DNA from 2 places in the Rhizobium sp. LjRoot258 genome. Region 2 is predicted to be linked to the other one. Evidence: riboswitches for the same ligand, from Rfam matches in the RefSeq annotation. Region 2 holds a riboswitch; the other holds the start of a gene.
What was found. A riboswitch is a leader RNA that binds a small molecule or an ion and turns the genes downstream of it on or off. The one in region 2 is predicted to bind fluoride.

Region 1 (3,415 bases), on a different contig from region 2:
TCGCGACGCGCCCGACCCGGCGACCTTCGTAGGAAGGGAGAATTAAGGTGCCCGAGCGCCCTGGTCGTTGTTCAAAAAGCTTGGTGACTTCGACGGTGGCAGGTCGACCACTCACCAACGATCTTTGATCTTGCGCAAAGACGAGCGATGGGTCGGTGCTAAGTTGCGAAAAGTCGGGTCCAACCCGTTCCCGAATGGACAAGAGTGCTTGGCCCGCCCGCCAGGAAGGGCGGGCCAGCATCAAGGAGAGGAGCACCGAGCATGTCGTTCAGATTTCTCACCGCATTTCTGAAGTCTTCCGGTGACGGAGGCGTAGTGCTTTTCGAAAATGACGGCGCGCAACGAACCGTTATGATCGATCGGCAGGCCCTATTGACGTTCACGTCTCCGCCTTGTGCAGACGAGAGCCGGCTACAGGACTGCGTCCCTGCGATTTGCGAAATCGCCGCGGCGAAATTGCGGCAGCGCAAGAGTGGTCCGTTCGAACGCATTCGAATATCAGAAGATGACGTGAAGGCCTGGAAGCTCAGGGTACCCAACCTACATTAGACTTACCGCAGTCCCGCATGTGAGACCGCTACGGTACAGGTTTCGATGGAGCATCCTTTGAAGATCGAGACGGATTCAAACGGCGATTTTATTCTGGACGCGGAAGCGATCGCTTCCCGATTTGGAATCTCGCCTGACGCCATGCGGCATCATCTGAAACGTGGAGCGGTCGTCAGCGTTGTCGAAAAGGGCACCGGTTTGGATGACGGCAAATCCCGCCTTTCAGTTCGGTTGGGAAATCGAACGTGGCGGGCCGTTGTTGGCCCAGATTTACGGATTCTCGATGAGGAGCAGCTTTGGGCCTCGAAAAAGCACGTTCGTTCAAGATGCTAACGGACTACATCAACACTAGCGCGACACTACCCGCGTCAGCCGTCAGCCCGCGAGCTTGATTAAGCGGTATTCGGTAATGAATGCCAACAGCGGCAGCTATCGGGCTCTTTTCGGACGTTCAAAGCAACCGACGAACGAGGACCATCGAAAGCGTTAGCGCCACAAGCGATATAACGACACTCGCCAACACATATGATGCCGCCGCCAGATATTGACCGCGTTCCCAAAGAGCCACGGCGTCGAGAGAGAATGTGGAAAATGTAGTGAACCCGCCGATAATTCCTGTCGTCAGAAACAATCTGGTTTCCTGTGCTGAAAAATTGAGTGTCGCGAAAACTGCTACGACAAACCCCATCAAAGCGGACCCGACGACATTAATCGCGAGAGTTCCATAGGGGAAGCTGGGTCCAAGAAGCCGTATCGAAAGCACGCCGACTTCGTAACGAAGCAGGCCACCGAACCCTGAACCGAGAAAAACCAGAAGAAATTCCACGTACGCCTCCTGCTCGCCCCAAGGGGCGTCGATAGCAGGCGTCATCAGCGAAAGCGCGGTTATAGGGGAGACACCATTCCCATCCGGATCATATGCCACCAGTTTTCTTCGAGATCAATATGTCTGCAATTGGTGGCGCAAGGCGGCCCGAGGCTTTCGTCGGCTTTCGGCTGGCCCAAAGCTGCCGTTATGCCCTGCCGCCCCATGTTGGCCCATTGTCGGGACCGCGAACTTAGTGGCTGATTGCCGAGAATGCTCACTCCGCTCTTACGGTCCACGCACCCACTTCAGCCCGACCGATCAACGTACCACCCTTGCCGATCTCGACCATGATGCGGTCCACGAGATCGGCATGACCAATTTCGTCTTTCGTGGCCACCCCGAACTGTTCCATCGACGGCATAAGCGTTGCCACTAGATCGGTCACCAGGTGAACAACGTCGATGGCCGGAGGTCCCGAGGCAATGACAGACTCGAGCCTCAGGGAAGGAGTGGGAAGGCCTGCGGCCTCGAAGAGGGGTGCTAGTCCAGTGCCGAGCCTTGTTCTTGCTCCGGCCGCCTCGATCGTGCGGCTGATCCAGTTGCATACGAGTTCATAGGTCGGCACCAACGGAGAGGATCGCGCGCCGCCCCAGTCCAACTCGTGGAAGACGACGATGCCGCCGGGCTTCACATGCAGCGCGATCTTTTCCAGCGCCGTGTGCGGGTCGGGGATGAATTGCAGAACGTAGCGGCCAACCACGGCATCAAACGGCGCTTCGAAAGCCATCGCAGCGGGATCGCCTTGCCGGAATTCGATCTGTTTCAGGCCCGCCGACTTCGTTCGGGCTTCAGCAGTTTTAACGGCAACTGGGGATACATCGGTACCGAGCACCTCACCGCCGGGGCCGACAATGTCGGCAACGAGGACGGCGACGTCACCCGCACCGCTGCCGACATCAAGTACGCGCATCCCAGCCTTGAGGCCTGCGGCTTCGAAAAACCGACGCGTTATGGGATCGATCAGTCTTGCCTGCGTCGTCAACCGTCGCATCTCGGCATCTGTATGTCCCAGAGCATAGTCTTGCGCCATTCTCCTTCCCTCCAAATGCGTCGAAACGTTTTTCAGTGAAATCAAGATAAGGTTCAGGTCGCCTGCTAAGCGGGCCACCGGGGTCACCGAAGGCATGTCGGCACGAAATCAGACGTTTCACAATAGTCGATTGGCTTACGTTTTCGGTTGGATGCCGTCTGACATGAATGATTGACGTTGGTCCGCGCGAGGATGGGCGTATGCCACCAGCGGGAGAGATCACTGAGAAGATCGATGAAGATCCCCGATCAAAAAGGCGTCCGATCGACTTCATAGACTGGCCAGCCTGCCATCGGTCCCAGATCTCCGATCGCTGCGCGGCAGAAAAATACATGCGACGTCGACGCTTCATGTCCACACTCCTCTTTGACAAAAGAATAGTGTGTTGCATTCATCCCGTGAGCCCACCACCCAAAGCGGACTTTCGAATGTTGACGGCGAGATGCCGCATCACGTATTCGCGTTGGCGAATTGATCCTCCTCAGCACCCTTCGAAGCCAAGGAGTGGGATGTATGAGCAATGAACCCGGCCATCTTCCGACATCCGCTCGAAGAACCACAAATGGAGATGGCCTTTAGCTAGCTACTACCTTCGCACTTCAATAGCAGGCGCACTGCCTGCAATGGTCCAAGAAGGGACGCGAGGAAAAGCCGCACGCATGGGTCTTCCTGATCGAGCGACGGCCGAGCTTCAGTTGTGTAGGAGCCGTCCGTCGGAAGCGAAATCTTGTCAAGGCCCGTCCACACCTTGAAGCGGCACCGAGGGCCCCCTCGGCCAAGGATGCAGATTATTTCGCGTCCTGCCCGCTTTGATTGGCTTCCATCAGTTTCTTCTCGTCGTCCGGCGTCAGCTTCGGTGGCTCGACTGAGATTGTCAGCTTATTGAGCTTGCCGGTGAACGGGAATGGAACCTGATAGTCGCGGTCATCGATCGGGGTGCCGGTCTTCGAGCCGATGTCGAAGGTCTC
Region 2 (3,415 bases):
GTCGCCGTCGGCTTTCAGTTTCGCCGCCAGCGCAAGGTCGAAACAATCGAGGGCCTTCATCTCCTTGATCGCAGCGCTCATCACCGGATAGCTGAATGGCAGGCCATCTTCCTGCAGGGGTGCGATGTGGGCGAGATACGACAAGTAGAACTGGATTTCCCGGTCGAAGGCGGCAACCCTCGGATCGACGAATCGGCGGTCTTCGGCGGTGCAGAACTCTTGCAGGCGGTCGAAGAGCGCCGGGTTGAGGGCGGCGACAAGATCGAGGATCTTCGCCTCGATATGGTTCATCCAGCTCCAGTCGCGCAGCTCGTGCAGGTAATCCTTTGGCGCGGCCTGGCTGAACTTTCCGAAAACACCCTCGATTTCGGCGCTGTAGTCGCCCTCGCCCTTGTAGTTGCGGACCGTTACCTTGCTGCCGTTTATGAGAACGCAATAGCGGACGGCCGCCAGGCGGGCCTGCAGCTCTTTTGCAGTAGCTGCCAGCGTCACAAATCTCGAACTGCCGACATAGCCCCGCAACCACGCTGAGAAGGCCCGAAGGCCGCGCGACTTCGGCGAAAGCTGTTCCAGCGAGCGCGAAAGTGCCACGGAGGAGCCGCAGTAGACGTCGATCGCATCGAGCAGCACCGCCCGCTTCTGGAGGTCGTAGTGCAGCTTGCCGATTTCCTCGAAATTGCCGCGGACCGCCCGCATGCCGGCGGCGAAGGCTTTGATCACCGCGCTTACCTCCGCATCCTCGACGTCGCGCGCGATTTCCTGACGGTAGACGATCGCGTCGCAGTCGGTCAGCGCGGAATGGAAGAACGGCTTCAGGTCATACTCCTCGTACCCGATCGTGATCGAAGCGACGATCTGGTCGAGGTTCAGATCGGTAAAGCATTCAGGCTGGTGCGATTGACCGACGCTGGGCTGACGATCCGTCTCCGAAAACAGAATGCTAGTGAACGGAATCGAAAGGGCGTTTGGCTCGCCAGTTTCCGACGACACGACGGCACCCGGCGCGGTTCCAAGCTCGCTGCGGTTCAAGCCGGGTGTCCTTGACAACGGTGTTTGGTTGGGCGCGACAGGATCGCGAATCTCTTGGGGGCGAGCGCGACCGTCCAGGGATGTGTTGTGATCGTCCATTTGACGGACTCCTGCTGTTCATCGAGCAGGAGTCATTGGCCGGACCGGCTGTTTAGGGTGAACTCCACCACCGCATGTCCCTTCATAGTTATGCTTGTTGCGACGAAGTTCAAGCGAAGCCGCCACGGGAAGTGGAGATGAAAATCGAAGAGCCGCGTTGCCTTGACAGCATTGCTGTCCTATCGATATGGAGGATTCGGTAATGGATTCTGCCGGGCCATGGTGGCCGAACCGCTTCCTCGACGAAGCTGATGACTCCTACTCAACTCGCCGTTCCGGCGAAGGAGTAGAGTCGTGCCTGAATTCAACCTAGTACCGTTCTCCCTTACAAAATCCGATCTCGTTTCGATGGTCGCCAGACCCCTTTGCGGGGAGGCCCGCTGATGCCGGTCGCAGAATTCGTCGACGCACGTTTCATGCAGCTCCGAAGCATGGCCAAATGGATCGCGGTGATCGGTCCGATGGCGGCCACCGTCGGAACTCTGTGCGCCTTCTTCCTCTGGGCGCTCGACCAGGCAACCGGGATTCGTTTCGACCATCCATGGCTCATCTACGGGATGCCCCTCGCCGGTTTCGTAACAGTGATGACCTACCAGCGCTTCGGCCGGGCGGCCGAGGGCGGAAACAATCTCATCGTCGAGCAGATCCATGAACCGGGCGGCGGCGTCCCACTGTGCATGGCGCCCTTCATCCTCGTCTCGACGCTGCTGACCCATCTGGTCGGCGGCTCGGCGGGCCGCGAGGGAACGGCGGTCCAGCTCGGCGGCAGCATTGCGGGCGCTTTCGCCAAGCTCTTCCGGCTCGACCGGGCGGATGTCCGCATTCTGCTGATGGCAGGCGTCGCCGCCGGCTTCGGAGCGGTGTTCGGCACGCCGATCGCGGGTGCGATCTTCGCCCTCGAGGTCCTGACGATCGGCCGGATGCAGTATGAAGCCCTCATTCCCTGCCTTATGGCGGCGATCGCCGGCGACTGGACCTGCCACGCCTGGGGCATCGAACATATCCACTACCATATCGGCTTCCTTTCAGGGACTGGAGACGCCGTCGGCTTCCACCTCGACGCTCTGCTGCTTCTGAAGGTTGGAGCAGCGGGCGTGGCCTTCGGTCTCGCGGCCCGATGCTTCGCCGAAACCTCCCATGTCATGTCGTCGGTCTTCAAGACCATCTGCCCTTATGCCCCGATGCGCCCGGCGATCTCGGGGCTGATCCTCGTCGGCCTCGTCCATGTACTCGGCACCCGCGAATATCTCGGCCTCGGCGTCTGGTCGCCTAATCCGGCCGACGCGACGATCGCCGGCTTCTTCGATCCGGCGCATATCCACTACTGGAGCTGGCTATGGAAGGCGGTCTTCACCATCGTGACCCTCAGCGCCGGGTTCAAGGGCGGTGAAGTGACGCCGCTGTTCTTCATCGGAGCCGCTTTGGGCAATGCGCTCGCGGGTCTTCTCGGCGCTCCCGCCGATCTCCTGGCCGGGCTCGGCTTCGTCGCGCTCTTTGCAGGAGCGACCAATACGCCGCTGGCCTGCATGGTGATGGGGATCGAGCTCTTCGGATCGACACATACCGTCTACATCGCCGTCGCCTGCTTCCTGGCCTATCTCTGCAGCGGCCACTCTAGCATCTATCTGTCGCAGCGCCTCGGCATCCCGAAGACGGCCGCGGCGAACGACATCCCGCCGGACGTATCCGTCCGCCATCTCCGTGATCTCAAAGCTCAGGCGATCGGCGACTTCGTCGGCCGCGTTCGCCTGCGCTCGATCAAGACCTCGTCGACCAGCACCCTCCCCCCAGAAAAGGTGATCGCAATGACACGCCACAAGCTTGCCCTGAAAGAAATCGGCATGGTTCGCATCTACATGAAGCCCCGCGAGAAGACACCGGGCAGCGGCGGGCGGATCTTCGGCGGGCGACCACTGTACCGCGAACTCGTGATGCAGGCGAAGACCGCCAGCATCATGAACGCCACGGCCCACCACACCCATTTCGGATATAGCAATGGCGGCAAGCTCCAGAACGAGGGCTCCGAGCTCCCCAATCCGGATCTCACCATGTGCGTCGAACTCATCGCGCCCCGCGACCAGCTCGAAGCTTTTTGCCGGACGCAGGGCGATCTTCTCAAGGGCAAGGTCGTCATCTACAAGCATATCGAGCATTGGGACGTCGTCGGACATGATGCCGGCACCGAGGAAGCACTGGAACAGGAAGCCGTCGCCTGACGCGGCACAGACTCGACTGAGTGGCGGGAACCTGAAAGGCACGACCCATGGCTTATGTGATTGTTTTTCTG

Region 1: it holds a riboswitch for fluoride, as region 2 does, so the genes downstream of both, crcB (fluoride efflux transporter CrcB) here and ACSQ9D_RS09635 (DUF190 domain-containing protein) in region 2, are expected to answer to the same signal.

Annotation. Positions count from the first base shown of each region.
Region 1 is NZ_CAXUST020000002.1:190,847-194,261, reverse strand. It holds gene ACSQ9D_RS21800 (DUF6522 family protein) at 607-882, shown strand; gene crcB (fluoride efflux transporter CrcB) at 1,001-1,420, opposite strand; fluoride riboswitch at 1,404-1,465, opposite strand; gene ACSQ9D_RS21790 (class I SAM-dependent methyltransferase) at 1,632-2,447, opposite strand; gene ACSQ9D_RS21785 (hypothetical protein) at 3,236-3,415, opposite strand, start outside.
Region 2 is NZ_CAXUST020000001.1:1,925,342-1,928,756, forward strand. It holds gene ACSQ9D_RS09630 (MutS-related protein) at 1-1,029, opposite strand, end outside; fluoride riboswitch at 1,148-1,209, opposite strand; fluoride riboswitch at 1,318-1,396, shown strand; gene ACSQ9D_RS09635 (DUF190 domain-containing protein) at 1,512-3,344, shown strand; gene crcB (fluoride efflux transporter CrcB) at 3,392-3,415, shown strand, end outside.